Regions from separate parts of the Delftia sp. K82 genome, predicted to be linked through region 3. Evidence: predicted binding sites of a transcription regulator. Region 3 holds the regulator's gene; each other region holds the start of a gene.

Region 1 (7,771 bases), 1.4 Mb from region 3:
CGCTGCCGCGCGCACGATGTGGTGCTCGGGCTCGAACCAGGCAATGTGCAGCTCGGGCTGGTTCTGCCGCTGCGTCGTCCGAAAGCGCACAAAGGCGTGCATCTTGTGGATCTCGCGCGAGACGGGGCGGGCCAGGGCCTCGATGGCGCGCCAGTCCGCATCCAGCGCATCCAGCCGCAGTTCGGGCCGGGCCTGCATGCGCGCCAGCCAGCGGTGGCACAGCTCGAAGCGGCCCGCCGCGCGGTGCATGCAGGCATGGCGCAGCGCGGACATCTGGGTTTCGGACAGGGACAGCCCTGCCTCGCCGGGGCCGGCCAGCCCGGCGAGTGCCGAGGCGGGCATGGCCTGCTCCGGCGCGCTGGAAAACAGGTCCACCCCCGCGCCGAGTTGCTGCGCACCCCGCGTGTTGGGCCACCGCCAGCGCACCAGGGCGGGGTCGGCGCCATGGGCCAGCAGCGCCCTGCAGGCTGCGCGAAAGCCGGGCCAGTCGTCGGGGCTGTCGAGTTCGATGGTGAGAGCCTGTGCTTGCATGGCGTGCTCCAGGTTCTAGAACAGGCTGGCCTGCACCGCGCTTTGCACGCGCATGCCGCTGTGCCGTGCCTGGGCCTGGCTGGCCTGCGACTGCGCGATCAGCCGGGTGCGCAGCGCGGCCGAGTCGGTCTCGCCCAGCAGGGGCCGGTGGCCGTCGATCAGCACGAAGGGCAGGGCCTTTTGCACGGGGGCGCGCAGCCGCAGCAGATCGTCCAGCCGCAGCCTGCGCACGCGGCGCGCCGCCAGCAGGCGGTCCACCGTCTGCGTGCCCAGGCCCGGCACGCGCAGCAGCAGGCTGCGCGGCGCACGGTTGAGGTCCACGGGGAACTGCTGCCGGTTGGCCAGTGCCCAGGCCAGCTTGGGGTCGATCTCCAGGTCCAGCATGCCGTGGCGGCTGGCTGCCGCGATCTCGCCCGCCCCGTAGCCGTAAAAGCGCATCAGCCAGTCGGCCTGGTAGAGCCGGTGCTCGCGCATGAGGGGAGGAGCCTGCGGCGGCAGATCGCGCGAGGCATCGGGAATGGGGCTGAAGGCCGAGTAGTACACGCGGCGCAGGCCGTAGCCCGCATACAGCGTGTGGCTGGATTCGAGGATGTCGGCATCGGTTGCGCGGTCGGCGCCCACGATCATCTGCGTGCTCTGCCCGCCCGGCGCAAAGCGGGGCACGGCGGCGCGCTGCGCGGGCGCGCCGGGCAGGGACTGCGCCTGGCGCTGCTCGCGCGTGGCCGCGCGCCAGGCCTGCACATGCCGGTCCACGCCCTGCATGGCCTGGCGTATGCGCTGTCCATCCTTTTCAGGCGCGAACTGCGCCAGGCCGCTGGCCGTGGGCAGTTCCACATTGATGCTCAGGCGGTCGGCATGGCGGCCTGCCTGGGCCAGCAATTCGGGGGCGGCATCCGGGATGGTCTTCAGATGGATGTAGCCGCGAAAGTCATGCTCCTCGCGCAGGCGGCGCGCCACTTCCACCAGCTGCTCCATGGTGTAGTCGCTAGAGCGGATGATGCCGCTGGACAGGAACAGCCCCTCGATGCAGTTGCGCCGGTAGAAGTCCAGCGTCAGCTGCACCACCTCGGCCACCGTGAAGCGGGCGCGCTGCACGTTGGAGCTCTTGCGGTTGATGCAGTAGCGGCAGTCGAAGATGCAGACATTGGTCAGCAGGATCTTGAGCAGCGAGATGCAGCGCCCGTCGGGCGCATAGCTGTGGCAGATGCCCATGCCGGTGACCGAGCCCATGCCCTTGCCGTCCAGCGAGTCGCGCCCCTGCGATCCGCTGGAGGCGCAGCTGGCGTCGTACTTGGCGGCGTCGGCGAGGATGAAAAGTTTGCGTTGCAACTCCATGGCTGTATAAATATACAGTATATTTGCCTGGCACATCCGGTTTTTCGAGAGCCCATCCCCCAGCCAGGGTCTGGTCCGGCCTTGCCTGGCTGCGGGTCGAGCGCACTGTCGGGCTATCGCAATGGCCAGCGGATTGCAATGGTTGCCAGTGCAATGGAGTGAAACCGTTTTCAGTGCGGAATGAGTGCTTGCTTTCAATGGGTGGCGATGTGCATCGCAGGAAATGGTGAATGCGTGTTTTCTGCGTCTTTCGCAATGCCTGAAGGCTGGCATGGCTTGGTGCCATCAATGCACGCGCTGATATAGCGCAGCTGGCTGCGCGCCATGGGGGTTTCCCATTCATGGGGGAGAGGTTGGGTGTTGTTGTGAATTGTTTCAAATTGCCGATAACTATTGCTGATAGGCTTTCGGGTTTGCCGGGCAGTGCCGTTTCATTCAATGCGCCCGGCGATGACAAACACTTGGAGAGGGAGCTTCGGTGTCGCGTGTATTAGGAACAGAGAGCGAAGTGCTGGCGCTGTCGCCGGACGCCTCATCCAGCAAGGCCGCCAAGGGCCTGCAATCGCCCGCCAAATGGCCCGCCATGGGCGCCAATGATGTGGCGGTCTGGGGTGAATGCCAGGGCAGCGGCAGCAAGCCCTACCAGACCCAGGTGGACCTGTCGGGGCCTTCCTTCAAATGCTCTTGCCCCAGCCGCAAATTCCCCTGCAAGCACGGGCTGGCGCTGATGCTGATGCGTGCCGGCGGGCAAGTCCCCGAAGGCGTTGATCCGCCCGCCTGGGTGCAGACCTGGCTGGACAGCCGCCAGGAAAAGGCCGAGAAGAAAGAGGCCAAGGCTGCCGCCGCAGCGGCCGAGCCGCCACCCGATCCCGAGGTCGCGGCCAAACAGCAGGCCAGGCGCGAAGACAAGCGCTGGGACAAGGTCGAAGCCGGCCTGCAGGAACTGTCGCTGTGGATGCAGGACATGGTGCGTGCGGGCCTGGCCAACCAGGCCAGCGACACGCAGATGCGCCAGCGCTGGAACAACATGGCCGCGCGCATGGTCGATGCGCAGGCCACGGGCATGGCGGCGCGCATCAAGGATTGCAGGGATCTGGTGGACAGCCACCGAGACTGGCCGCGCGACATGCTGGTGCAACTGGGCCACTGGCAGTTGATCATCGACGCCGTGCGCCGCCGCGAATCGCTCAGCCCCGAAGTCAAGGCCGACGTGATGGCCGCGCTGGGCTGGCCCATGGACAAGGCCGAGGTGCAGGCCAAGGGCCAACTGGTCGAGGACGAATGGCTGGTGGCCGGCCTGCGCATGATCGAGCGCGAAGGCCGGCTCATGGAGCGGCGCGTCTGGCTGCAGGGCCAGCGCACCGGGCGCATGGCCCTGGTGCTGGACTATGCGCAGGGCGGGCGCGGCTTTGAATCGGCCTGGGTGCCGGGCCATCGCTACGGCTGCGCGCTGAATTTCTATCCGGGCCATGCGCCGCTGCGCGCCATTGCGGCCAATGGCAACGGGCCTGCGCTGCCTGCCGATGGCGCCAGCCCGCTGGCCAACTCGGCCGGGGGAGACGTCCTGCAACGGCTGGGCCAGCGCATTGCCGCCAACCCGCTGCAGGCCACGCAGCCGCTGTGCCAGGACGGGTTGCGCCTGGTGCCTGCCCAGGGCCAATGGTTTGCGGCCTGGCCCGATGCGCTGGGCGCATCGGCGGCTGCGCCCGGCGTGTCTGCTGCAGGCACTGCCGCGCCTGTGCAGCCCGTTCCCGTGGCCATTGACGATGCCGAGGCCTGGCGCCTGCTGGCGCTCAGCGGCGGTGCGCCCATGCAGCTGTTTGGCGAATGGGAGCCCGGCCCGGCCGTGGGCCGCTGGCGGCTGCTGAGTGCCTGGCAGGCCCGCGAGGGTGAAACCGCCAAGCAATGTATCTGGCAGAACCAGGGTGATCCGGTATGAGCAACGCACAACTTTGGGCTGCGCTGCAGCAATCGGCCATGGTCGGCTCGGACCGGCTGGCCGTGCCGCCTGCGCTGGCTTCGGGCGTGGACCCGTCCGCAAGCGGGTCGCAGCAGGCCGTGCAGGCCGCGCTGCAGCCCCGCGCTGACGTGGCCGGTGACTCGCCTGCCCAGCAACTGCTGCGCGCCAGCGCCGTGGCGGCCGTGTTCGAGCGGGCCGGCTGGCAGCCTGGCGCGCAGGTGCGCCTGACGGCACCGCTGGCCGTGCCGGCCGCCGCGCCTGCGGAGTCGCGCACCGCGCCTGCCGATGCGCGCCTGCACACCCTGATGGGCGACGTGCTCAAGGACGGCCCGTTCGAGCTGCAGGCCTCCATGCTGCGCACCCTGGACCAGGCCGGCCAGCGCCTGCCCCACGATCTGCTGGTGCCTGCGCTGGAGCAGGGCCGCCAGTCCGTGGAACTGCGCCAGTGGCTGGCCCCCGTGCTGGGCGAGCGCGGACGCTGGCTGGGCGCGCTCAACCCGCAATGGAGCTATGCCAGCGGCGTGGAGGAAACCGCCGACCCCGAACTGGTCTGGCAGGAGGGCTCGGTGGAGCAGCGCGTGGCCCTGCTGCGCAGCGAGCGCGCAACCGATGCCGCCAAGGCCCGCACGCGGCTGGAAGGCAGTCTGAAGGAGCTGGGCGCCAAGGAGCGCCTGCCCCTGGTCCAGGCCCTGGCCGTCGGGCTGGGCATGGACGATGAGCCGCTGCTCGAAAAACTGCTGTCCGACCGCAGCAAGGAGATCCGCGAGAACGCCGCGCAAATGCTCTCGTGTCTGCCGGACAGCGCGCACAGCCAGCGCGTCATGGGCTGGATGCAGTCCATGCTGCAGCAGGACGACAAGGGCCAGTGGATCGTGGAGCCTCCCGAAGAAGGCCTCAAGGAATGGGAGCGCGACGGCATCACGCTCAAGCCCGACGCCTACCACCGTGGCGGCAAGAAGGCTTGGCTGCTGGAGCAGATGGTGCAGCTCACGCCCGTGTCCTTCTGGACCCGCGCCCTGGGCCTGACGCCCCTGGAAGTGATGGAGTGGAGCCGGCGCAGCGACTGGAAATCCTCACTGCGCCAGGGCTGGGTGCGGGCCCTGCAATACCAGTTGGACGTGGAATGGATCGATGCCGCCCAGACCATGGGCCGCGACATGCGCCACGACGCGCTCCTGCCCGCCCTCATGGCCCGGTTGTCCCGCGAGGAACGCGAGTCCCGCTGGATTGCCCAGTTCGAGCGCGACAGGCACAAGCTCATCGATGCCATCGAAGGCATGTCCCAGTCGCTGGGCGGTGCCGAACTGCTCTCGCCCGCGCTGTCGGCGCGGCTGACCGAGGCACTGCACGTGGCCGTGGGCGGCAAGCAGATCACGGGCAACTGGCACAGCTACCGCGCCGACCAGGCCCTGCTGTCCTGTGCGCGCATGCTGGACGTGACCGCGCTGGAGCGCTTTGCCGAACTGTGGCGCAAGCCCTCGGTGCTGGATGCGCAACCCGAGCCTGAGCCCGAGCCGCAAACCGAACCTGCGGCAGCAGTCACGGCCACCGCTGCCGCCACAGCCGCTGCAGTTGCCGCACCGGCAAGCATTCCCCTCACGCCCCAGCAGCAGGCGCGCCTCGAACGCAGCCGCGTGCGGCCCTGGGACGAGGAGCGCATGCGCGGCCATCTGGAGCGCATCGTCGATCTGCGCCTGGGCCTGCACCAGGCCTTTGTCGCCCTGCGCGGCCCGGCCTGAGCCGCGCCCGTCCTGCCGCATACCCCGAACCGAACCGAATCCAACCCTTACCCCTTCCCGGAAGCACACCATGAGCCAAGTCCTGCGCCAGCATGCCGAACAGCAATTCGCCGAAGAACTCGAAGCCCTGCGCAAGGTGGACGACCGTCCGCGTCCGCCCAACTGGAAGCTCTCGCCCTGGGCCGTGCTCCAGTACCTGATGGGCGGCAAGCTCGGCAACGGCTTTGAAGTCAGCCCCAAGTACATCGGCAATCCGCGCCTGATGGAAATCGCCGTCTCCACCCTGGCCACCGACCGCGCCCTGCTGCTGTACGGCGTGCCGGGCACGGCCAAGTCCTGGGTGTCCGAGCACCTGTCGGCCGCCGTCAGCGGCGACTCCACCATGCTGGTGCAGGGCACGGCCGGCACCAGCGAGGAGCAACTGCGCTACGGCTGGAACTACGCCCAGTTGCTGGCCCACGGCCCGTCCGAGAAGGCGCTGATCCCCAGCCCTCTGGTCAATGCCATGAAGCTGGGCAAGATCGCCCGCATCGAAGAGCTGACCCGCATCCCGGCCGATGTGCAGGACACGCTGATCACCGTGCTGTCCGAAAAGACCCTGCCCGTGCCCGAGCTGGGCAGCGAAGTGCAGGCCGTGCAGGGCTTCTCGGTCATCGCCACGGCCAACAACCGCGACAAGGGCGTGAACGAGCTGTCCAGCGCGCTCAAGCGCCGCTTCAACACCGTCATCCTGCCCGTGCCGGCCTCGCAGGACGAAGAGGTGCAGATCGTCACCAAGCGCGTGGCCGAGCAGGGCCGCGCCCTGGCCCTGCCCGCCGAGCCGCCGGCCCTGCAGGAAGTGCGCCGCGTGGTGCAGATCTTCCGCGAGCTGCGCAACGGCCAGACCGAAGACGGCAAGACCGTGCGCGTCAAGTCGCCCAGCAGCACGCTGTCCACGGCCGAGGCCATCTCGGTCATCAACAGCGGCATGGCGCTGGCCGGGCATTTCGGCGACGGCGTGCTGCGCGCGGGCGATGTGGCCTCGGGCCTGCTGGGCGCCGTGATCAAGGATCCGGTGCAGGACAGCGTGGTCTGGAAGGAATACCTGGAAACCGTGGTCAAGGAACGCAGCGACTGGAAGGACCTGTACCGCGCCTGCCGCGAGCAGCTCTGAAGCCCCCAGTCCCGCACCGCTGACCGACCGCACCCTCTGCGCATCCCCTGTATGGCCACCTCTGCCAATCCGCTTCATTTCTTCGGCATCCGCCACCATGGCCCGGGCTGCGCGCGCAGCCTGCTGCAGGCCCTGGAGCAGCTGCAGCCCGACTGCCTGCTGGTGGAGGGGCCGCCCGAGGGCGAGTCCCTGCTGCCCATGCTGCAGCATGCCGACCTGCAGCCGCCCGTGGCCATGCTGGTCTATGTGCAGGACAGCCCGGCCCATGCCGCCTTCTATCCCTATGCCGAGTTCTCGCCCGAATGGCAGGCCCTGCAATGGGCGGCGCGCCAGGGCGTGGCCACGCGTTTCATCGACCTGCCCCAGACCCACCGCATGGCGCTGGACATGGCCGAGCAGGAGCGGCGCCGGGCCGAGGCGGCGGCAGCAGATGCAGCTGATGCAGGCGCGGATGCGGCCGATGAAGGCCAGGATGCCGACACCGGCTCCGACTCCGACACCGGCTCCGATTCCGTCGCCGCTGCGGCAGACGGCAGCCAGCTCCAGAGCAATGCCGCCGAGGCCCTGGACCGCGACGACACCACGCAGTCCGTGCCGGCTGCCGACCTTGCAGTCGATCCCTCGGCACAGTCCCCGCAGGACTGGCACGATCCGCTGGACCTGCTGGCCGAGGCCGCTGGCTACCCCGACGGCGAAAGCTGGTGGAACCGCATGGTCGAGGAACGCGGCGACGGCGCCACCCTGTTCGAGGGCATTGCCGAAGCCATGACCGTGGTGCGCGCCGAGCTGCCCAACGAAGTGCGCGGAGAACGCCATGCCCAGCGCGAGGCGCTGCGCGAAGCCTGGATGCGCCAGTGCATGCGCGAGGCCGTCAAGGCCGGCCACCAGCGCATTGCCGTGGTCTGCGGCGCATGGCATGTGCCTGCCCTGCAGGCCCAGGTCACCGCCAAGGCCGATGCCGCCACGCTCAAGGGCCTGCCCAAGGCCAAGGTCCAGGCCACCTGGGCGCCCTGGACCTACCGCAACCTGTGCTCGTCCAGCGGCTATGGCGCG
Region 2 (7,771 bases), on a different contig from region 3:
GATGCATCCACGGCCCACCGCGTGGCGCCCGACTGGGTGTATGGCTTTCCGGAGCTGCGTGCCGGCCAGCTTGAGGCGGTCAAGACTGCCAAGCGCGTGTCCAACCCCGGCTGCTATGCGACGGGAGCCATCGCGCTGCTGCACCCGCTGGTTGCCGCGGGCCTCATCCCCGCCGACCATGGCCTGAGCCTGCCCTCGGTGTCCGGCTATTCGGGCGGCGGCCGCAGCATGATCGAAGCCTATGAGGCCGGCACGGCCGCGCCTTACGAGGCCTACGCGCTGGGCCTGACGCACAAGCACATTCCCGAGATCCTGCAATACACCGGCCTGACGCGCCGCCCGGTGTTCATTCCCGCCGTGGGCAATTTCCGCCAGGGCATGCTGGTGCAGCTGCCGCTGCATCTGGACCTGCTGCCGGGCGCGCCCAAGGCGGCCGACCTGTACGATGCGCTGGCCTCCCACTACGCGGCCACCAACACGCCGGAGCAATGGGTGTCGGTGCTGCCGCCCACCGAGGACATGAAGCTGGCCGCCGACACGCTGACCGACACCAACAAGCTGGAGCTGCGCGTGTTCGCCAATGAGCAGTACCGCCAGGCCGTGCTGATCGCCCGTCTGGACAACCTGGGCAAGGGCGCCAGCGGCGCCGCCGTTCAGAACCTGCAGATCATGCTGGGCCTGTGAGCCCGGCCACGCCTCCGTCCGCGTCCCTGCCGGGCCGGCGCAGTCCGGTCTGGGGCCATGTCCTGGCCCTGGCCGTGCTGTGCCTGCTGGTCGTTGTGTTTGCCTGGAAGCTGCGGCCTGCATTGCCGTCTTCATCGCGCCTGCTGCTGAGTCCGCTGCTGGGCAATATGGAAGCCTGTCTGGTGCAGGACGGGCTGCGCGAGGACTTTCCCAAGGAATTTCAGCAGATACCCGCCAGTTGCCTGGGTCCGCAGGGCTCGGCCGCAGAAATGGTGAAAGCCACGCTGCAGCGCCTGGGCCGGCCCCAGGGTGAACTGGACCTGGGCTATACGCTCAGCGTGCCGCTGCTGCGCTATGTGCAGTGGAATGGCCAGGCCTGGGAAGTCCGGGGCGAGGCGCTGGACCGCGTGGTGCGCACGGTGGCGCAGGCGCACCGGCCCGTGGTGCTGTATCTGTTCGCCACGCATTTCGAGGTGCACTCCAAGGCCGAGGAGCGCCTGGCCGCCGATCCCGCCAATCTTGCGTGGACACCCAAGGGGCCGCTACCGCTGGACAGCTATCTGGGCGCGCGCATCTTCCCGTGGTCGGTCGCGCGGCAGGACAACGAAGTCACGCGCGTGCGCAAACTGGTCGTCGATGCCCTGGCCGAGCGGATGTGCGCCGCAGGCGATGCCGCCATGCACCAGCTGCGCGCCCTCACCGTGCTGGGCGAGACGCACCAGCTGTTTCCGGGGTTCGAGGCCGGCATGGGGTTCGCGGCCGAAGGCTATGCGGTCACCGACTACAGCCCGGCCTCCGTGGCGGGCTTCCATGCATTCCTGCGCCAGCGCTATGGCGACATCGCGCGGCTCAATGCCCATCTGAAGTCCGGCTTTGCCAGCTTCGACGCGGTCGAGCCGCCGTCGCGCAACATCCGCAGCGAGCCGCTGCAGAACTTCTTCCAGCACATCGACAGCTATGCAGCCGGCACCGTGCCCGTGTCCGGCTGGGTCCACTCGCCCGATGCGAAGCTGCAAAAGCAGCTGGCCGTGGCCGTCTTCGTGGACGGGCGTCCTTACTCGCACGCCCCCGTGCACATGCACCGCCAGGACGTGGCACAGGCCAAGCCTGGGTTCCTCACGCCCGATGTGGGCTGGCGTGCCGACATCCGCTATCCGGCGCTGGGCGAGGGCCTGCACCGCATCGACGTGGTGCTGCAGGCCGGTGGACGCAGCCTGGGCCTGCTGGCCACTCGCCAGATCGCCGTGATGGACCGCAACCAAGGCGAGCCCAGGCCCCATGCCGCCGAGGCCTTGCCCGACTTCGGCAAGCTGCCGGACGGCGTGGAATTCTGGGTGGACAGCCCGCAGGACCGGCTGGCGCTGTTCTACAACCCGCTGGTCACGGACTGGAACGATTTCCGCGAGCAGCAGGTGGCCGACTACATCCAGGGCTTTTCCGAGCACATCGGCCACGGCTGCCTGGGCCGGGTTCCTCGCTTTGCCCACCAGCTCAACCCCCATGCGAATCCGAGCTGGGATGCCAACCGCTATGCCGTGGAGCGCAGCCTGCAGCGCATGCCGGGGCTGTCCCTGGGTGTCAGCCTGTACGGCGAAGATACCTACGGCCCGCTGGTCGGCCAGATGCTGCGCCGCTATGGCCACACGGCCTATGGCGTGACGGAGTTCCATCCGCTGGTGGCCCTGTCGCCACAGCGGCTGGAGAAAGTGCTGACCATGCACCGCCGCCAGGGCGCGCGCTTCCTGTCCTTCTTCATGGAAGCCCGGCCCGAGGATGCGACGGGCACGCAGTCCAGCAACGAGTTCTCGTTCGATGCGGACAACACCGCGCATGGCTCGGATGCGCTGTACCACTCGCTGCGCCAGCTGCTGCAACCGCACTGATCTGCCGCGCGCAGCCATCGACGTGTCTTCCCTGCAGAACAACTCGCCCGTGGCCGCCGGCCGGGCCACCGCCATCGGACTGCTGGCCGTGGTGTGCTGGAGCTGCACCGTGGGCCTGATGCGCTCGGTGGCCGAGCCGCTGGGCGCCGTGGGCGGTGCCGCCATGCTCTATACGGTCAGCGCCCTGTGCGTGGCAGCCGTGCGCGGCCTGCCCAGGCCCTCGCAGTGGCGGGCCATGCATCCGGCCTACTTCTGGGGCTGTGGCCTGCTGTTTGCGGTCTACGAGATCTGCCTGTCGCTGGCGATTGGCCTGGCGCAGGACCGCGCCCAGGCGCTGGAGCTGGGGCTGATCAATTACCTGTGGCCCAGCCTGACCATCGTTTTGGCCGTGCTGCTGCGCCAGCAGCATGCGCGCTGGTGGCTGTGGCCCGGCGTGCTGCTGTGCCTGTGGGGGCTGACGCGCGTGCTGGGCGGTGATTCCCTGCAACTGCGGGGCATGGCGGACCACATGCTGTCCAACCCGCTGGCGTATGGACTGGCTTTTGGCGCGGCCCTGCTGTGGCCCTGCTATTCGCTGGCTGCGCGGCGCTGGGGCGGTGGTCACAATGCTGTGGGCCTTTTCCTGATATGGACTGCGCTGGCGTTGTGGATCAAATGGCTGTGGCTGGGCGGCGAAGGCGGCATGCAATGGTCGGGCACCCTGGTGCTGCAATTGCTGGCCGTGGGCGGGCTCACCGCCCTGGGCTACAGCTGCTGGGAGCACGGCATACAGCACGGGCATCTGGCCGTGATGGCTGCCGCCTCGTACTTCACGCCCGTGTTCTCTGCCTTGCTGGCCAGTGCCTGGCTGCAGGTGCAGCCGGGCTGGGGCTTTTGGCAGGGCGTGGTGCTGGTGACCGTGGGGTCGCTGGTGTGCTGGGGTGCGACCCGGCGCGCAGACTAGCCTTCGTCCTCTGCTCCTGCGTCCCAGTCTTCGCTGCGCCCCCGCAGCACCTTGCTCGCAATTTCTCCTCCAAAACCGCGCGCAGCCAGGAAACGCATCTGCTTGAGTCGTTCCTGCGGTGTGGCCGGTGGTGCGCCGAAGCGCTGGCGCCATACGGCAAGGGCGCGCTGCAGTTCGGTGGCGCGCAGTTGCTCTGCGGCGGCGCGCACCAGGCCGTCGTCCAGCCCCTTGTTGCGCAACTCCTGCACCACGCGTGCCGTGCCAAAGCGCGCGGCCTTGCGGTGCAGCACGGACTCGGCCACGCGCTGGGCACTGATGAAGCCGCGCTGCTCCAGCGCGTCGAGCATGGCGCCCAGGTCTTCGCCTTCCTCCACATGGGGGGCGAGCTTGCGTTCCAGCTCCAGCCGTGAATGTTCGCGCTGGCCCAGCAGCTTGAGCGCCCGGCCCTTGAGCGACAGCTTGGCGAATCCCATGCGGCAATGTCTCCTGAATCGTCCCGAATAAAAAAGGCCCCCACGCTCCCCTTGCTGCGCAAGGTCCGCTGCCCCCCAAGGGGGCCGCTTTTTTGCCTTGGGGCGTCCCGGCGATAAAAAAGGCGCAGACGTGAGCCTGCGCCAAGATGGCAAACACAGTGTGTGCAGGCGCGGCAGCGCCTGCAGTGAGGGGTCAGGCCGCTCAGGCTTCGATCACGCCGTCCTTGTCGGCCTTGGCCTTGCCCGCCTTGGCGGCCTTGGCTTCGGGGGCATCGCCACCGGCCGTGGGCAGCAGGGCAATGCCCAGGCTGTCGCGCACCTTGTTCTCGATCTCCACGGCCAGGCCGCTGTTCTCGCGCAGGAATTCGCGGGCGTTGTCGCGGCCCTGGCCGATCTTCTCGCCGTTGTAGGCATACCAGGCGCCCGACTTGTCGAGGATCTTGGCGTTGACGCCCATGTCCAGGATTTCACCTTCGCGCGAGATGCCTTCGCCGAAGAGGATGTCGAACTCGGCGGTCTTGAACGGAGGCGAGACCTTGTTCTTGACGACCTTGACCTTGGTCTCGTTGCCGATGGCCTCGTCGCCCTTCTTGATGGTGCCGGTGCGGCGGATGTCCAGGCGGACCGAGGCGTAGAACTTCAACGCATTGCCGCCCGTGGTGGTTTCGGGGCTGCCGAACATCACGCCGATCTTCATGCGGATCTGGTTGATGAAGATGACCATGCAGTTGGTCTTCTTGATGGTGGCTGTCAGCTTGCGCAGCGCCTGGCTCATCAGGCGGGCCTGCAGGCCGGGCAACTGGTCGCCCATCTCGCCTTCGATTTCGGCCCGGGGTGTGAGGGCGGCCACCGAGTCCACGACGATCATGTCCACGGCACCCGAGCGCACCAGGCTGTCCACGATTTCCAGGGCCTGCTCGCCGGTATCGGGCTGGCTGATCAGCACTTCGTTGAGGTTTACGCCCAGCTTCTGGGCGTAGCTGGTGTCCAGTGCGTGCTCGGCGTCGATGAAGGCGCAGGTGCCGCCCTGCTTTTGCATTTCGGCGATGACCTGCAGCGTCAGCGTGGTCTTGCCCGAGGATTCAGGGCCGTAGATCTCGATCACGCGGCCACGGGGCAGGCCGCCAACGCCCAGGGCGATGTCCAGGCCCAGCGAGCCGGTGGAGACGACTTGGATGTCCTGGATGGCTTCGCCTTCACCCAGGCGCATGATCGTGCCCTTGCCGAACTGCTTTTCGATCTGGGCGAGTGCGGCCTGCAGGGCCTTGGCTTTTTCACTGTTGGCGGTGGTGACGGCGGTGTTCATGCGGACTCCTGGGTTGGCTGGGGTTTCAGCTCTGTATTTGCATTCAGGCTGGATGCTTGAACAGTAGTTTATGGGCTTGTTGGTTTGTTTTGTGGGTGTTTTTAGTCAGTTTTCCTGACTTGTTGGATTTGCCTCCACAATGCATCCATGAGTGAGTTTTCCCCCGTCACGCCGCCCGCCGACGCCTGGCGCCAGACCCACCTGGGCCGCCTGCTCGGCCATGCCATGCGGCGGTTCGACGCGCGTGTGCTGCAGCTCATGGCGCGCGATGTGGAGGTGCCGCTGGCGCTGTCCAATCTTGCGGCGCGCGACAAGGTGGGTGCGGCCCACATCCACATCACGCGGCATCTGTCGCTGGCTGGCGACAGGCTCACCGACCTGGCCGAGCGCGCTGGCATGACCAAGCAGTCCATGGGCGACCTGGTGGCCCAGTGCGAGGCCTGGGGCCTGGTCACGCGCGAAAGCGACGAACGCGATGCGCGCGCACGCCGCATCCGCTTCACGCCTGCGGGCCTGGCTTGGCTGCAGGCCTTCCATGACGCCGTGTCCCAGGCCGAGGCCGAGTTCCGTGAGGAAGTCGGCGACGACATCGCCACCGTGGTGGCGCTGGGGCTGGAGGCCTATGCGGGCGGCGGCTCACTCGGGTAAGGTCCCTGCCCGTGGGGCGGGGCGCATCCTAGAATCCTAGGAATCAAAGACGCGCATTTCCAACATCCAGAGCGCGTCTGTATTTCAGGAGACAACCCCATGCGCATTCTGATTGCCGAAGACGACCAGGTCCTGGCCGATGGTCTGCTGCGCAGCCTGCGCGGCTCGGGCGCCGTGGTCAGCCATGTGGCCAACGGCAGCGAGGCCGATACCGCGCTGATGACCAGCAGCGAGTTCGACCTGCTCATCCTGGACCTGGGCCTGCCCAAGATGCACGGGCTCGAAGTGCTCAAGAAGCTGCGCGGCCGGGGCGATGCGCTGCCGGTGCTCATCCTCACGGCGGCCGACAGCGTGGAAGAGCGCGTGCAGGGGCTGGACTACGGCGCCGACGACTACATGGCCAAACCGTTTGCGCTGTCCGAGCTGGAGGCGCGTGTGCGCGCTCTCACGCGGCGCGGCATGGGTGGCGCCAGCAGCACCATCAAGCACGGCCCCCTTGTCTACGACCAGGCCGGCCGCGTGGCCACCATCGACGGCAAGATGGTCGAGCTGTCGGCGCGCGAGCTGGGCCTGCTGGAAGTGCTGCTGCAGCGTGCGGGCCGGCTGGTCAGCAAGGACCAGTTGGTCGAGCGCCTGTGCGAATGGGGCGACGAGGTCAGCAACAACGCCATCGAGGTCTATATCCACCGCCTGCGCAAGAAGATAGAGCGCGGCCCCATCCGCATCGCCACCGTGCGCGGCCTGGGCTACTGCCTTGAGAAGATCGCTTCCTGAGGCCGCTGCCCTGGCTGTCAGGCCCGGGTTGGCTTGCCTGCGCATAGTGGCGGATGCCACGGGGCCGTGAACCCGTCGTGAGGGCTGCCCGCCGATGAAAATCTTCCAGCGTGAACAGCGCTCACTGTTCGGCGAGATCCTTGACTGGATGCTCACGCCGCTGCTGCTGCTGTGGCCCGTGAGCCTGGCGCTGACCTGGCTGGTGGCCCAGGGCCTGGCCAACAAGCCGTTCGATCGCGCGCTGGAGTACAACGCCCAGGCGCTGGCGCAGCTGGTGATGGTGCAGCAGGGCAAGGTGCTGTTCAACCTGCCGCAATCGGCCAGCGAGATCCTGCGCGCCGACGAGTCGGACACCGTGTATTTCCAGGTGCTGGGCGTCAAGGGCGAGTACCTGGCCGGCGAGCGCGATCTGCCGCTGCCGCCCGAGTCCGACGATCCGCCATCTGGCGATCTATTGCCCGGCGGTGCACCGACCGGCGGGGCCGTGCAGCTGCGCGATGCGGAGTTTCGCGGCATTGACCTGCGCGTGGCCCATGTCTGGGTGCGCATGCCCCTGCCCGACGAGCCCCAGGCCCTGGTCCAGGTGGCCGAGACGCGCGAAAAGCGCAGCGTGCTGGCTACGGAAATCATCAAGGGCGTGATGCTGCCGCAGTTCGTCATCCTGCCCCTGGCCGCCTTGCTGGTGTGGCTGGCGCTGGCGCGCGGCATCAAGCCGCTGCACCGGCTGGAGGAGCGCATCCGCGCGCGCCGGCCCGAGGACCTCTCGCCCATCAACCACAAGGACGTGCCGCTGGAAGTCGTGCCGCTGGTGGACTCGGTCAACGACCTGCTGGGCCGGCTCGGTGATTCGCTGGCCACGCAAAAGCGCTTTCTGGCCGACGCGGCCCACCAGCTCAAGACACCGCTGGCCGGGCTGCGCATGCAGGCCGAACTGGCCCAGCGCGAGGGCGTGAGCACGGAGGAGTTGCGGCAGTCCCTGGCACAGATCGCGCGCTCCAGCATCCGCGCCACGCACACGGTGAACCAATTGCTGGCGCTGGCGCGCGCCGAGAGCGCCGGC
Region 3 (7,771 bases):
GCACCCGGCGCCGGCAAAGGCACGCAAGCCGCTTTCATCTGCCAGAAGTACGGCATCCCCCAGATTTCCACCGGTGACATGCTGCGTGCCGCCGTCAAGGCCGGAACGCCCCTGGGCCAGCAGGCCAAGGCCGTGATGGACGCCGGCCAACTGGTCAGCGACGACCTGATCATCAATCTGGTCAAGGAACGCATCGCCCAGGCCGATTGCGCCAACGGCTTCCTGTTTGATGGATTTCCCCGCACCATTCCCCAGGCAGACGCCATGAAGGCCGCTGGCGTAAAGCTGGACTACGTGCTGGAGATCGATGTGCCCTTCGACGCCATCATCGAGCGCATGAGCGGCCGCCGTTCCCACCCCGCCTCGGGCCGCACCTACCACGTCAAGTTCAATCCGCCCAAGATCGAAGGCCAGGACGACGTGACCGGCGAGCCGCTGGTGCAGCGCGAAGACGACAAGGAAGAAACCGTCAAGAAGCGCCTGGACGTCTACAGCAGCCAGACCCGCCCCCTGGTGGACTACTACCGCGCATGGGCCGAAAAGGAAGCCGCAGCGGCGCCCAAGTACCGCGCCATCAGCGGCCTGGGCTCGGTCGAGGACATCACCCAACGCGCATTGGCTGCACTGGCTGAGTGATGCAGGCCATGTGCCACAACGAAAAAAGCACCCGCAGGGTGCTTTTTTGTTGACCGCCAGCAACTGAAGAAATGCCGGTGTCGCCGCCCGGCTCAATCGCGCGGCTGCGCTGCTAGCGCCAGCATCATCGCAATCCGGGCCTTTGCCACGGGCAGCTGCGCCAGATCGGCCTCTGCCGGGTTGGTCCCAAGGCCGGAGGCCACGGGCAGGCCTTCGGCACAGCGCGTGCCCCGCCAGATCCAGACGCCCTTGTCACGGGCACGCTGCAAGGCCGCTTCCATGCCTTCGTGAACCGTCGCATTGCCCGTGCCAGCCACGACGATGCCACGCACGCCTGCCGCCACCAGCGCATTCACGCCGCTGGCACGCGCCAAGGCGCCACTGAACACCACCTCGACCCAGGGCAGCTCATCCAGCGCCAGCAGATCAGATGACATGGCCGCAGGCACCATGGTCCGCGCGGACGGCGCATCGGGCACCAGCCAGCGCACACGCCCTTCCTCCACCAACGCCTGCGGCCCGCCTTCCACGGAGCGCATTGCCTGCAGCCGGTAGGGATGGACCTTCTGCACCTGGTCTGCCGCATGCACCTCGCCGCCTGCCACCACCCATACGCCGCTGCGCCCGCCGCTGGCAGCCAGGCTCACGGCATCGCGCAGATTCTGCGGCCCGTCGGCCAACAGGGCCGTGGCCGGGCGCATGGCGCAGGTCAGCACAATGGGCTTGGTGGCCGGCAGCAGGCTGTGCAGCAGCCAGGCCGTCTCTTCCAGCGTGTCCGTTCCATGCGTGATCACCACGGCGCGTGTGTCCGCATCCTCCAGCGCCTGCGTGCAGGCGCGCAGCAACGCGCGCCACACGGGCCAGTCCATATCCTTGCTGTCCACCTGCGCGATCTGCTGCGTCTGCACGGGTCCCAGCGCCTGCTGCTCCAGGTCCGGCACGGCCTCCAGCAGCGACTGCACCGTGATCTGCCCGGCCTTGTACCCCACGCCCTGCGACTGCGAATCCGCCCGGCCGGCGATGGTCCCGCCCGTGCCCAGAATCACCAACTTTGACTGCCCCACTTGCACCTCTTGGAAAACTGGTTAAAAATACAGATACTGTATAAATCATCAGATGGCCTCCCAGCCTGCCATCTGCCCTCAAGGACCGGACGCACGCCATGCTCGACCATCCCAAGCTCACCGCCCGCCAGCAACAGATCCTGGACCTGATCCAGGCCGCCATCTCCCGCACGGGCGCGCCTCCCACACGCGCGGAAATCGCCAACACGCTGGGCTTCAAGTCCGCCAACGCTGCCGAGGAACACCTGCAGGCCCTGGCCCGCAAAGGTGTGATCGAACTGGTCAGCGGCACCTCGCGCGGCATTCGCCTGCGTACCGACACCGTGCGCAACATCAATGCCGCGCGCGGCACCAGCTTCGGACTGCCGCTGTCGGCCCTGGCACCGCTGATGCTGCCCCTGGTGGGCCGCGTTGCGGCGGGCTCGCCCATTCTCGCCCAGGAACATATCGACCAAACCTATTCCGTCGAGCCCAGCCTGTTCCAGACGCGCCCCGACTATCTGCTGCGCGTGCGTGGCATGTCCATGCGCGACGCGGGCATCATGGACGGCGACCTGCTGGCCGTGCAGTCCGCACACGAAGCCCGCAACGGCCAGATCGTCGTGGCGCGCCTGGGTGATGAAGTCACCGTCAAGCGCCTGCGCCGCACCACGCAGGGCGTGGAACTTCTGCCGGAAAACCCCGATTACCCGGTGATTCGCGTCGCCCCCGAAGAGGCCTTTGCCATTGAAGGCCTGGCCGTGGGGCTGATCCGCAACAGCATGTCCATGTAAGCCGGACTGGCGGCCCTTCTCAGGCCGCCTCACCCCATTTCACGCACCGCCCAGGTGGTAGGCGCGAAGCCTTGGAGCTTCGCCCTGGGCGGAGCTTTGCCCGCAAACCGCAATCCTGCCTGTGTCCATGCCTCTTTGAAACACGCCAACAGGAGTCGTCACATGGGATTCGCTCTGCCAACACTGTCTTCTTTTTCCTTCCTGCGCCTGGCACATGGCATCCGCCTGACTGCGACCGCCATGGAGTCGGCCATGCCACTTGCACAAGCCCCTGCGTGCCAGCCATTACCTGCTGCAGCACCCGAGTCCGCCAACGTGATCTCTTTCAGCAAGGCACGCCGGCGCAGCCAGCAGCGCCGCGGCAAGGCCGCACGCGCTGCAGACCATGGAGATGCCCAGCTGATCCTGCCCTTGCTGCCGACGCAGCCCGCCCTGCAATCCGCACCTGAGCAGCCTTCAGGCCTGCGCATCATCCAGCGGTCGCCGCAGGAGCAGCCGGAATGCCTGTTCATCTCCGGGCGCATGGCCGATGTCTGCGCTGCGCTGGAGCGCATGGAGGCGCATGGCGGACCGGCAGCCAACTGAGGCCCGATGCAAGGTGTGCGACACACCTTGCACGACACAAACCTGGGCGGCGCGGACCGCGTGCCGCACGAGGAATCGGCCTGCGCAAAGCTGCTGCAGGCTGGCGGCCACCACTACCCTGTAGCGCACATGCAACAAGTGGACGCCCTCTTTGCGGGAGGGGCGCAGGCCTGAAAGATAATTGATAAGCATTCTTATTATCTTTTGCAGCAGCGATTGCCACTGCGCCCGCCTCCTCCGCCCCAGCCTTCTCCGTGCACAGCCTCTACCAGAATCACCATCCCTGGCTGGAAAGCCTGTTGCGCAAACGCCTGGGAAACCGTGACGATGCCGCCGACCTGGCCCAGGACACCTTTGTGCGCCTGCTGCGCTCGCCCCTGCCGCAGCAGGACATCCGCGAACCCAGGCGCTACTTGGCCACCATCGCCCGGGGCCTGGTCGCCGACCTGTTTCGCCGCCGCACGCTGGAGCAGTCCTATCTGGACTATCTGGCCCAGTTGCCACAATCACTGGCGCCTTCGCCCGAAGAGCAGGCCATCGTCCAGCAGACCCTGCTGGATGTGGACCGCATGCTCCAAAGCCTTCCTCCCAAGGTTCGCGAAGCCTTCGTGCTGGCCCAGTTCGAGGAACTGAGCTACCCAGAGATCGCCCAGCGCCTGGGTGTATCGCTGCGCACCGTCAGCAACTACCTGACCCGGGCGATGGAGCATTGCTGCCTGGTCCTGGCATAGCCACATGGGCGAGAGACATCTGGAAGGCAACGACCGCCGCGCCTTGCATGAGGCCGCCGCCTGGCACGTGAAACTGCGCGGCGCCTCTGCCACAGCAGGCCTGCAACAGGACTGGCAGAAATGGCATGAGGCCGATCCCGCCCACCAGCGCGCCTGGCTGCGCGTGCAATCCGTCACCGCGCAACTGTCGCATCTGCCCGCACCACTGGCGCGCCAGGCGCTGGGCCGTCGCACCTCGCCCACCCGCCGCTCCGTGGTGCGCGGCGTGGCTCTGGGCCTGGGCAGCGGCGCCATGGCCTGGATGGCCTGGAAAGGCGCACCACTGGAAAGCTGGCAGGCCGGGCAGCGCACAGCCACGGGCGAGCGCCGGGATCTAAAGCTACCCGACGGCTCCCTGGTGGCCCTGGATACGGCAACCGCCTTGGACACCGTTTTTGACGACCGCCAGCGCCTGCTGCGCCTGCACCGTGGCCGCATCCTCGTCGCCACCGAGCCCGACGCGCTGGGCCGCCCCTTCAGCGTGCAGACCCCGCAAGGCCACGTACTGGCCCTGGGCACGCGCTTCACGGTTCATCTCGCGGACGATGGCCTGTGCCATGTCACCGTGCAGGAAAAGGCCGTGCGCCTGCAGCCTCTGGACAGCGATGCACCCTCCGCGCAATTGCAGGCCGGACAGCAGGCCGCCTTCTCGTCCAGCGCCACCCAGCCGCCCACGTCCGCAGACCCCTTTGCAGCCAGCTGGCATGAAGGCGGCCTGGTCGCACTGGACATGCCGTTGGGCCAGCTGATTGACGCCCTTGCCCGCTACCGGCCCGGCTACCTGGGCTGCTCGGCCGAGGTCGCCGGGATGCTTGTCTCGGGCGCCTTTCCCGTGGATGACACGGATCGCGCCCTGGCCGCGCTCGTCAGCCGCTTTCCTCTGCAACTGCGCACCCGCACCCGCTATTGGGTGGAGGTGCAAGCGCGATCAAGCTGAGATGATGGGATGAGGCCGTGGCGAAGTCTCTCGTCCAAACCAGCACTTCAGAGCGGCGCATACGGGTGATGCACCACGTCGAAGCCCTCCTCGTCGGAGGGCGCGACAAAGTAGCTCGTGATCAGGTCGAATTGCTCATCGCTGGCCTGAAACGGATGCTCGCCTGCCGCATTGCGCACACGCAAGCGCTGCTTGCAGACCTCGTCAGGCACATCCAGAAAATGCAGGCGGTGCGAGGCGCCCACTTTCTCGAACACGCTGCGCGCCCAGCCCCGCCCCTCCAGGGTATTGGCCGGAAAATCCAGCACCACCGACACGCCAGCGTCCAGCAGCGCCTGTACATGCGCCCCCATCAACCCCTTGAGCCGCGTGCTGCAACGCACGTAATCGGCCACCGACTGCATCTCGCCGGGGTACAGGCCGGCCAGCCAGGAATCCTCGCTGACCAACACCGTTCCGGGCCCGGCCGCCAATTGCCGTGCCAGCGTTGACTTGCCCGAGCCGATCTTGCAGCAGACCATGTGCAGCGTGGCAAGCCGCGCGTTGGCGGCAGGGTCATCGGCATATTCTGCGCAACGGGGCCGGGACTGTTCGGAAACCTGCATATCCATCTCCTGAAAGGCTTGAGAAAACCCCGGAGACAGAATGAAAAACCCGCCTCCTCTGGGCGGGTTGCATGGCGCTGAAGGCCGCTGGCTAACCCACCATCCAATGGATGGTGCGAATAATCTGCGTTGCGTTCCGGCGGGCCATGGCGCACAGCATAGCGCAATCACGGTGTCTCAATGGGCCACCATGCGCACCAGCCCCAACCCTGCAAACAGCGCAGCCACGCCCAGCACCAGCGAGCCCAGCGCATACAGCACGGAGGCCAGCCAGTCGCCACGCTCATACAGCATGCCGACCTCCAGCGCGTACGTCGAAAACGTGGTGAAGCCACCCAGAATGCCAGTGGTGATGAACAGCCGCGCACTCTGCGGCAGCGATGTCTTGAGCGCAAACCACTCCACCACCACCCCCATCACGAAGGCACCCAGCACATTGATCGCCAACGTACCCAGTGGATACGCACCGCCCACCAGCCGCAGTGCGAGCAAGTTCGCGCCATGCCGGAGCGCAGACCCCAGGCCGCCTCCAACGAACACCAGAATGAAACCGTAGAACCCCATGACCGTCCTTTCATCGAATAACCGGGACGGGCGTGCCGGGCAAGATCAAGACATGGCCCCGCCACCGGCAGGACCCATCCCACCAAGGCAGGAGCCATCAGCCCTTCGCAGGGCGGTTTCGGGAAGCTCCATTCCCATCGTGCAGCGAGTGCTGGCTGCGGGGGCGAGTTTACTCTGGACCTGGCAAGCGGCAGAGGTGTGAGATTGCGTTGCAGACGCTGGCCGTACCCTCCAAATGACCAGCGGCACAATGCAACAATGAAATTCATCGTGCTCCTGATCATTGCAGCGGCCTTGCTGTACGGCACAGCAAGGCTTTCCAACATTCACATCGGTGAGCGCGCCGCAGGCGGCCATGACGGCACACCGACCACAGCACAAGAACGTTTCAGGCAAGCCGAGAAGGAGGCTCAGGAGACCGCTGAAGCAGCCCGCCGCGCTGCCCTGCGGGACGCAGAGTGAAGCGGGCCATTCAAACCAAGACGAAAGTTGCCGGGCATGCGGGTCAAAGGACTATTCTTCGTCTGTAATTCGGATCCGATCAGGCCCATCAATTCATCGATATGCATATGCGACTCTTGACCACAGCAATCTTTACAGCACTTTTCGCATTGCCTGCCGCAGCCCAGGTCTTTCAATGCAAGGATGCTTCTGGAAAGTCGACTTTCTCAGACAGTCCTTGCAGCAGCAATGACACTGGAGCTCTGATACAGCGCAAAAAATCGGACGATGAGATCTCCCGTGAGCGGGCTGATGCAGCACAGGCGAATGAACAAAAGTATCAGCGCCAGCTGAACGAAATGCAGCAGCGCCAGATCGAGAGCCAGCAGCGTATCATCGAGCAGCAAGCCCGCCAGACAACTGCTCCTGCGCCCGAGCAGCTCGGCGCGTCCCTTCAGTGCAAGCAGGCGCGCAAGGAGCTGGAATTCGTCTCCAGCATTCGCACCATTTCCCAAGACGAAAAACGGATGCGGACCAATGCCGCGATCACGGGTGTCAATGCTGCATGCGGCTCAAATACGCCCCTGATGCAGGAGCCGCCGAAGGTGATTGTGACACCGGGAGTACCCCACTCCATTCAGCAACCAGTTTCTCAATGAGAACCAGGCACGGAACTGCCAGATATCGAGCGCAATCATGACTCCTCTCGCGCCACTCAGCAGCGGGGGAACATGTTCAGGCATTCTCCCAATGCCACACAGCCTCTTCAGACCGCCGCCAACCGGTCTTCACCGACTTCACAACAGGCGGCCATCCACCAAGCCTTCTCGACATCGTCGTCGCCAAGACGTTCCAGTGTGTAAGCCACTGATACGGTTGCGCGGAGCCGACCTTGGCCTGCCTGCCTGCGTTCGTTGGATAAGCCACGGGGCGAGCGGAGCAAGATGCAGCTTGCCATTCAGAAGCAGCCTGTGCGGCTGGCATGGTGGGCCAACGGCCGCACTTCGCCGGCTTGAGCCTTTGCATCTGCGAGGCTTCTGTAACGACAGGTCCAAGATTTGGTACTGACCGAAGCCTCCAGCCTCAGGTTGGGACAAGCTTGAACGACAATGTGTTCGCCGGGCTTCAGGGCCTTGGCTGCGCGAGCGTCGTAGAACCTTCAAGCAGCCCAGCTCAGGCAAGTGCCGACGATGCCGAAGACAGAGCGCAACGACAGATTAAAGTGTCTGCCGACAACATCTTGCGCGGCAAACCAGAGATAAATCAAAGGCTTATGACGGATTCACAGGCAATGAACATCATCATTCTTGACGACTACCAGGACGCCGTGCGAAAGCTGGACTGTGCTCGTCTGCTGGAGCCCTTCAACGCCAAGGTCTTCACCAATACCGTCAAG
Region 4 (7,771 bases), on a different contig from region 3:
GCCCACGCCCTGACCGGCTTCGGTGAAGCGGGCCAGGAAGGCCGCGCGACCCTCCTCGTCCATGGACGGGGTCTGCAGCCAGACCGGCAGATCGGGATGGGCGCGCTGCAGGCATTCGGCCACGCGCTGCAGGTAGTCGAAGCTGCTGAAAAAGCACAGGTAGTTGCCGGGCCGGCGCGCGTACTGCGCGGCCACGAGGTCGGCGATGGGCCGCAGCGAACGGTCGCGGTCCCGGTAGCGCGTGGAGATATGGCCGGCCACCTGCACATCGAGCTGGTCGGCCTGGAAGGGCGAGTCGGCCTCCAGCCAGTGCGTGCCTTCGGGCAGGCCCAGGATGTCGCGGTAGAAGTGCGGCGGGCTCAGCGTGCCCGAGAACAGCACCGAGGCATGGGCCGCCGCATGGCGCGCCGCCAGGTGGGGCGCAGGCACTACGTTGCGTATGCACAGCGTGGAGGCCGGCGTGCGACGGGGACCTGAGCGCCCGGGCAGCAGGTGGACATCGAACAGCGCATGGCCGCCGAACTGCTCGGCCAGCGCCATGAACTGCAGCGCTTCCCAGTAGAAGTCCAGAACCGGGTCGCCGGGCAGCATGGGGCTGTCGGCATTGGCGTCGGCGATGGCGGCCACGGCGCGCTGCACGGCGCCCAGCAGGCCTGCGGGCACTTCCTCATGGGCCTGGTAGCTGGCGGTCTGCTCCCTGTTCAGCGCACTCCAGCTGCGGCTGAGCCGGTCCAGCGCCTTGCGCACGGCACCGGTGGCCGACTTGCGGGCGGCGGCCAGGGCGAACTGCGACAGCTCGGCCGTGTACATGCGGCGCGCGCGCTCGAGCAGGTTATGGGCCTCGTCCACCAGCACGCCCACCTTCCATTGCTGGGCCTGGGTGAGCGCGTACAGCATGGCGGCGCTGTCGTAGAAGTAGTGGTAGTCGGCCACGACCACGTCGCTCCAGCGCACCAGTTCCTGGGCCAGGTAGTAGGGGCAGATGTCGTGCGCCAGCGCCACGGCACGCACGGCAGGCGGGTCCCAGGGCGCCTGCTGCAGCGCGGCGGCGCGCGCGGCGGGCAGCCGGTCGAAGAAGCCGCGCGCCAGCGGGCAGGAGTCGCCGTGGCAGGCCTTGTCGGGGTGCTCGCAGGCCTTGTCGCGCGCCAGGATGGCGAGCACGCGCAGCCTTGCGGGTGGCGCGGACGGTGCGGGCGGTGCGGGTGGCGCGGGCAGCGGTTGCGGCGCAGCCGGTTCCTGCGGCGGTGGCTGGTGCTGCTCGGCGATCTGCCGGTTCACGCTGGCCAGCGCCTGCAGCGCCAGGCCATGGCCCGTGCCCTTGGCGGTGAGGAAGAACAGCCGGTCCAGGCCCTGGTCCGGCATGGCCTTGAGCATGGGGAAGATGGTGCCCAGCGTCTTGCCGATGCCCGTGGGCGCCTGCGCCATCAGGCACTGGCCGCCCTGCTGCGCGCGCGCCACGCGGTAGACGGCCACGGCCAGCTCGCGCTGGCCCGCGCGAAAGCCCTGCATGGGAAAGCGCAGCGCGGCCAGCGCCGCCTCGCGCGCCGCGCGGTGGGCGGCCTCGCTGCGCGCCCAGTCCAGGAACAGCGCGCATTGCTGCTCGAAGAAGGCGCGCAGCGTGGCCGCGTCTTCCTCCTGCACCAGCACGGTTTCCTCCGAGTTGCCCACGTTGAAATACACCAGGGCCACGCGCAGCCGCTGCAGGCCGCGCGCCTGGCACAGCAGATGGGCGTAGATGCGCGCCTGGGCCCAGTGCAGGGCGCGGTGGTGGGCGCGCACGCCCTCGATCTGGCCCCGGTAGGTCTTGATTTCCTCGAGCTGGCCAGCCCCGGCGTCGAAGCCGTCGGCGCGGCCGCGCACGCGCAGGTCGCCGTATCCGCCGGCCAGGCTGATTTCGGTCTCGTAGTCCTTGCCCCTGCGCGACTGCACCAGGCTGTGGCCGGCCATGCCCTCCAGCGCGCTGGGCGCGGGCGTGAAGCGCAGGTCCAGGTCGCCCACGCGCGCCGTGAACTCGCACAGCGCGCGCACGGCCACGGTGTAGCTCACGCGGCCTCTCCCAGCGGCTGGCCGCGCCACTGGACATGGCACACGCGCACGGGAATGCCGTGCTCGGCACAGTACTGCAGCCAGCGGATCTGGTTGTCCTGCAGCTTGTCGCCGGGGGCCTTGGCCTCGACCAGTTCGTAGCGGCGCTCGGCCGGCCAGAAACGCACCAGATCGGGAAAGCCCGTGCGGTTGGCCTGCACGTCGCGCAGCAGCCGCGCAAAGAACAGCTTGAGGTGGGCGGCCGGAATGCAGTCCAGCGCCAGCGCCAGCAGCGGCGCGCTCAGCGCGCCCCAGAACACGAAAGGCGACTGCAGGCCCTGCTTGTCGGCATGGCGCTGCACGATGACCTCGCGCCAGCTGCCATCGTCCAGATGCGCCAGGCATTCCTCGAACAAGGCTGCGCGGCGCTGCACGAAGTCGGGCGCGGACAGGTCGGCCGGGCCGCTCTGGAACGGGTGGAAGAAAGCGCCCGGCAGCGGCGCGAAGATGGCCGGCCAGCACAGCAGGCCGAACAGCGAGTTGATGAGCGCGTTCTCCACATAGAACACCGGCGCGGCGTCGCTGTGCCAATGGTCGCGCAGCACGTATTCGACCGATGCGGGCCGCGCCGGCAGCTCCAGCTCCACGTCCATGCGCATCTGCGCCACCACGGGCGCCAGCGCCGCCGCACGCCCGCGCGCGCCCTGCCCCAGGCTGCGGCGCAGGCGCGGCAGCATGCGCGCCACGCGCTGCAGCTCCTCGTCGCTCTCGGGCTGGGCCTGGGCGGCCTGGGCCAACGCCATGGCATCGGCAAAGCGCTCCATGCACTCGTACACGCGCATGCGCCGGTGGCGGGCGCCGGGGTAGCGGCTTTGCGCATAGGCCTGCTCGGCACGCTCCCAGTCCTGCATGCGCTCGCAGGCCTGGCCTATGCGCAGCAGCACCTTGGCGCGGCGCTGCTCCAGCCAGGCATTGCCGCTGGGGCAGCCGACCACCTGCTGCAGCAGCGCATCGATCTCCACGCCCTCATCCAGCGCCGCGCGGCAGGCCTGAAGGGCCAGGTAGCCATCGACATCGGCACGCGACTGGAAGGCCCGCGAGGCCGCATCGAAGGCCACGGCCTCGTAGCGGAACACGCCCAGGTCGGCCAGCACGAATTCCGACCAGTCCTGGTAGAGATTGCCGAAGAACATCAGCCGAAAGCGCTCGCACAGCGCGCCCACCATCACGCGCCAGGCGGCTTCGCCGGCTCCGACGCCCTGGGGCTGCCATTGCGCATAGGGCCTGGGCGCCTCATGCAGGGGCTGCAGGGCCTGCAAAAGCTCGGCCTTGCGCAGGCCGGCGTGAACGGGTGAGCCGGCGAACAGCTGCAGCAGCTCGGGCTTGGTGTGCAGCGCAAACAGCTCCTCCAGCGCCATGGGGTGGCCCGCGTCCAGCCAGCCCAGATCCAGCAGGGGCGCGGCCGCGTCGGCAATGGCGGGAATCTCTTCGTACACCAGCTTGCCGGCCCGAAACCAGGGCCCGCGCCGCATCAGCAAACGCACCATCAGCGCCTGCGAGGGCTGGGGCAGCTGCGTGAACCGGGTGAGGAATTCCTGCTCGGACGTGTCCAGCAGATCGCCGTAACGCTGGCCAATCCAGTCCAGCGCGCGCTGGAAGTTGTGCAGGTAGTAGAAGCGGTGGGGAGGGAGCATGGGCCTGGCAGATCGGGCAGCCAGGCCGCTCGAAAACTGTATCTTTATACAGTCATCATATCAAACCCGGTAGTGCTCACTTCGCACAACGGACTTGCCCCGGGCAGGCTCATCCGGCCAGAAAGCCGCCATCGGTCGCCAGGCAGTGCCCGACCACAAAGGCCGCCTCGTCCGACATCAGCCAGACGACGGCCGTGGCCACCTCCTGCGGATGGCCCATGCGCCGCAGCGGCAGGCCCGCCGCCACGGCATGCATGTCGGCAATGCCCGAGCCCAGCATCATGTCCGTGACCACGCGGCCAGGGGCAACGGCATTGATGCGGATGCCGCGCGGCGCGTACTCCATGGCGGCGGCGCGGGTCAGCGACATGGCCGCCGCCTTGGAGGCGCCGTACAGCGACAGGCCCGGGTTGGGATTGCGTATGCCGCTGACGCTGGTGTTGTTCACGATGGTGCCGCCGCCCGTGGCCAGCATGGCCGCCAGTTCATGGCGCATGGCGTGGAAGACCGCACGCACATTCGTATCGAAGACCTGGGAGAAGACCGCATCATCCTGCTCGGCCAGCGCGGCACGCCGCTCCTGGAAGCCCGCATTGTTGAAGGCCGCGTCCAGCCGCCCGAAGCGCGCCACGGCCTGCTCCACCACCGCCGCCATGTCCTCCTGCCGCGTTGCATCGCAGGCCAGGAAAAGGCCGTCCGCCCCCCGCTGCCGGATTTCCTGCTCCAGCTGCAGGCCCAGCTCACGGCGGCGCCCCGTGACCACCACGGCGGCAGCGCCCTCCTCGGCCATGCGCAGGGCGGTGGCCCGGCCTATGCCGCTGGTGGCGCCCACCACCAGGCAGACACGCCCCCGGAGCCGCCCCGATGGTGCAAGGGCCGGCAGGGGGCCGGCCAGTTCCAACTGACGCTGCTGCATGTCCATGGCGATGTTCCTTCGCAATTTGGTTGCATGGTACAACCAAATTGCGAAACATGCCAGACTGCCAAACGCGTGTGCTCTCCGCCTAGACCGCCACCACCGGCAGCACGATGCGCGAGGCATGGCAGCCACCCAGGTGCAGGCTGTTGACCGCCACCTGCCTGGGCCCCGCACTGCCCTCGGGCGCGCCGGTGTTGGGGTTCACGTCGAAGCGCGGGAAGTTGCTGCTGGAGATGTCCAGGCGGATGCGGTGGCCCTGGCGGAACAGGTTGGAGGTGGGCATGGGCTCGATGGTGATGGCCACCACCTCGCCTGGCGTCATCAGCTCGGGCTGCTCCCATGAGTTGCGGTAGCGGCAGCGCAGGATGCCGTCGGTGATGTTCATCGCATAGCCCTGCGGATGGTCGGCGCTGGGCGGGTACTGGTCGATGAGCTTGGCGGTGAAGTCCGTGTCGGGCGCGGACGAGGACACCTGCAGCTCGATGGTGATGGTGCCCGTGACCTCCAGGTCTTGCTGCAGCGGCTCGGTCTGGAACACCAGCACGTCGCCACGCTCGGACAGCGGGCCGTAGGGCGGGCGGGCGGCGAAGGTGTTCTCTTGCGTGACCTGGTCGTAGGCGCCTGCGAACATCAGCGGCTCGCCCGAGGTGATGGAGCCGCCCAGGGTGGGCACGGGGCAGGCCGGGTCGAAGCGGTAGCTGCGCACGCCCGGCTGCGGCGCGGGCTCGCGGGCCAGCCTGCCGTCGGCGTGCAGGTGCCAGGCCGTGGGCTGCGTGCCGGGCACGGGCCAGTGGTCGGCGCTGCGCCAGGCCCCGCCGTGGTCCAGCCGGCCCTGGGCCGTGCGCGCGCCCGATCCGCCGCCCATGCGGAAGTAGCGCACGGCGGCTTGCTGGCGCGCGGGCATGGGCCGGCCCTTGAGCCAGTGGTCGAACCAGGCCAGGCGCATGGCCACGTAGTCGTCGGCCAGTGCGCCGTCGAGCACGGCACCGGGCCCGAAATCCACATCGCCCGCATGCGGGACGCTGCGCTCGCCATGGGTCCAGGGGCCCAGCACCATGCGGACCCGGCCATCGCCGCGCGACAGGCCCAGGTAGTTGTCCGTGGTGGTCTGCGCATACGGGTCCCACCAGCCGCACATCAGCATCACGGCCAGGCCGTCGAAGGCGCCGTAGTGGCCGGCGGCGTACAGCTCGGGCTGGCGCCAGTAGTCGTCAAAGCTGCCGCGCTCCCACTGGCTGAACAGGTAGTCCTCGTACTCGGGCGCCCACTGCAGCGGCGAGTCGCCGCGCGACCAGGGCAGGCGCAGGCACCACTGGCCGATGTCGGCCTGCTCCAGCGCCTGGCGCGCTGCGGGCTCCAGGTGGTTGCTGCCGCTGCGCGCATTGCGCAGGGCCCAGACGGCCTGCTTCAGCTCGAAGGCACCGCCGTGGCGTATGCCGCCCCGGTAGGCATTCGCAAAGCCGCCGCATTCCAGGAACATGGCCTTGAGGCCCGGCGGCCTTTGCGTGGCCAGCGCAGTCTGCGTGTGCGCGGCGTAGGACAGGCCGTAGGTGCCCACGCTGCCGTTGCACCAGGGCTGCTCCATGATCCATTGCAGGGTGTCGGCGCCATCGTGGGCCTCGCCCAGGTATTTGGTGAACTGGCCTTCGGAGCCGAAGCGGCCCCGGCAGTCCTGCACGACCACGGCATAGCCTTCGCGCGCAAAGCGGGCCGCCACCTCGCCCCGGCGCATGGGATGGGGGTTGGCCGCGCTGCGCTCGCGGCGCGTTTCCTCGTTCTTGCCGTAGGGCGTGCGCTCCAGCAGCACGGGCAGCGGGCCGGGATGGTAGGGGCCGAGGTTCTCGGGCAGATACAGGTCGGTGGCCAGGCGCACGCCATCGCGCATGGGCACGGCGAGGCTGTGGCGGACCACGCCGCCCAGGTGGGTGATTGCTGTGTTGCTCATGCTGCTGGCGCTCAGTCGAGCTTGAGGTTGCGTTCCTTGACCAGCTTGGCCCAGCGCGCCGTGTCTTCCTGCATGAAGCGCGCCAGCTCCTGGGGCGTGGTGGGCGCGGGCTCAGCGCCCTGCGCCTCCAGAGACTTGGCCACTTCACGGTCCTGCAGCGAGCGCACCAGCGCGGCATTGACTTTGGCCACCACCGCAGGCGGCGTGCCGGTGGGCGCGAACAGGGCATACCAGATGTCGTATTCGAAGTCCTTGACGCCCGCCTCGGCCATCGTGGGCACCTGCGGCAGGGCGCGCGAGCGCGTGGCGCTGGCCACGGCCAGCGGAGTGAGCTTGCCGGCCTTGATCTGCAGCACCACGCTGGGCACGGCATTGATGCCCAGCTGCACATGGCCGCCCACCAGTTCGTTGACGGCGGGCGCGCCGCCCTTGTAGGGAATCTGCAGCATGCGCGTGCCCGTGGCAGCCTGGAACATTTCCATGGACAGATGGCCTGGCGTGCCGTTGCCGCTGGAGCTGTAGTTCAGCGCGCCGGGGTTCTTGCGCGCCAGCGCCACCAGCTCCTGCACGGTGCTCACATTGAGGCTGGGGTGCGTGGTGAGGATGGGCACGTTGATCAGCACCCGCCCCACGGGCACGAAGTCGCGCGAGGGGTTGTAGGACAGCTTGCTGGACAGCAGCGGCGCCGTCACCATGCCCGAGCCCGCGCCCAGCAGCAGGGTGTAGCCATCGGCCGGCGCGGAGGACACCAGCTGGAAGCCATGCACGCCAGGGCGGTTGTCGATGACCACGGGCTGGCGCCACAGCTCGGCCATCTTGCGGGCCACCACGCGCATGGCCGCATCGGCTGCGGCACCGGCGGGGAACGGCACGACGATGCGCACGGGCTTTTCCGGGAATTCGGCCGCATGGCCGGGCAAGGGCGCCAGGCCCAGCGCAAGGCCCAGTGCCAGGAAAGCCATGGACAGGAAGCGTTGGAAGTGGGTCATGGGAATCTCCATTCTTGATGCGGGTGTGCAGGACGGTCAGAAGTCATGGCGCACGCCCGCGCCGATGGCGCGCACGGCCACGTTGGGGCGGCTGGAGTCCACGCCGTCGTGGTCCACGAAGGCCTGCAGTTCGGTGCGCTTGGACAGCGCATAGGTATAGGCCAGCTGCTGGCGCCTGCGCTTGCCGGTCAGCGAGGTC

Evidence for each region. Region 3 encodes LexA, which represses DNA repair genes until DNA is damaged. Its sites were predicted from a motif close to ACTGTATNNNNATACAGT; they were not measured.
Region 1: a site for LexA is predicted at 1,868-1,885, ahead of KDK82_RS04765 (putative DNA modification/repair radical SAM protein). Genes of this name have one in related genera too.
Region 2: a site for LexA is predicted at 5,320-5,337, ahead of recA (recombinase RecA). Genes of this name have one in related genera too.
Region 4: a site for LexA is predicted at 3,755-3,772, ahead of KDK82_RS15700 (VRR-NUC domain-containing protein). Genes of this name have one in related genera too.

Annotation. Positions count from the first base shown of each region.
Region 1 covers NZ_MYFL01000001.1:1,089,239-1,097,009, forward strand. The annotation lists gene KDK82_RS04760 (TIGR03915 family putative DNA repair protein) at 1-531, opposite strand, end outside; gene KDK82_RS04765 (putative DNA modification/repair radical SAM protein) at 547-1,866, opposite strand; gene KDK82_RS33075 (hypothetical protein) at 2,061-2,192, opposite strand; gene KDK82_RS04770 (SWIM zinc finger family protein) at 2,345-3,805, shown strand; gene KDK82_RS04775 (DUF5691 domain-containing protein) at 3,802-5,565, shown strand; gene KDK82_RS04780 (AAA family ATPase) at 5,636-6,718, shown strand; gene KDK82_RS04785 (DUF5682 family protein) at 6,770-7,771, shown strand, end outside.
Region 2 covers NZ_MYFL01000003.1:237,354-245,124, forward strand. The annotation lists gene argC (N-acetyl-gamma-glutamyl-phosphate reductase) at 1-684, shown strand, start outside; gene KDK82_RS17930 (hypothetical protein) at 681-2,567, shown strand; gene yddG (aromatic amino acid DMT transporter YddG) at 2,590-3,510, shown strand; gene recX (recombination regulator RecX) at 3,507-3,983, opposite strand; gene recA (recombinase RecA) at 4,186-5,289, opposite strand; gene KDK82_RS17950 (MarR family winged helix-turn-helix transcriptional regulator) at 5,437-5,937, shown strand; gene KDK82_RS17955 (response regulator transcription factor) at 6,037-6,711, shown strand; gene KDK82_RS17960 (sensor histidine kinase) at 6,806-7,771, shown strand, end outside.
Region 3 covers NZ_MYFL01000001.1:2,492,703-2,500,473, forward strand. The annotation lists gene adk (adenylate kinase) at 1-636, shown strand, start outside; gene KDK82_RS11000 (asparaginase) at 729-1,700, opposite strand; gene lexA (transcriptional repressor LexA) at 1,799-2,473, shown strand; gene KDK82_RS11010 (hypothetical protein) at 2,636-3,058, shown strand; gene KDK82_RS32745 (hypothetical protein) at 3,086-3,232, shown strand; gene KDK82_RS11015 (sigma-70 family RNA polymerase sigma factor) at 3,313-3,789, shown strand; gene KDK82_RS11020 (FecR domain-containing protein) at 3,794-4,765, shown strand; gene KDK82_RS11025 (ATP-binding protein) at 4,813-5,370, opposite strand; gene crcB (fluoride efflux transporter CrcB) at 5,548-5,934, opposite strand; fluoride riboswitch at 6,016-6,079, opposite strand; gene KDK82_RS11035 (hypothetical protein) at 6,193-6,396, shown strand; gene KDK82_RS11040 (DUF4124 domain-containing protein) at 6,504-7,034, shown strand; gene KDK82_RS11050 (D-2-hydroxyacid dehydrogenase family protein) at 7,667-7,771, shown strand, end outside.
Region 4 covers NZ_MYFL01000002.1:38,258-46,028, forward strand. The annotation lists gene KDK82_RS15695 (helicase C-terminal domain-containing protein) at 1-2,046, opposite strand, end outside; gene KDK82_RS15700 (VRR-NUC domain-containing protein) at 2,043-3,719, opposite strand; gene KDK82_RS15705 (SDR family NAD(P)-dependent oxidoreductase) at 3,829-4,641, opposite strand; gene KDK82_RS15710 (CocE/NonD family hydrolase) at 4,724-6,583, opposite strand; gene KDK82_RS15715 (tripartite tricarboxylate transporter substrate binding protein) at 6,595-7,572, opposite strand; gene KDK82_RS15720 (porin) at 7,609-7,771, opposite strand, start outside.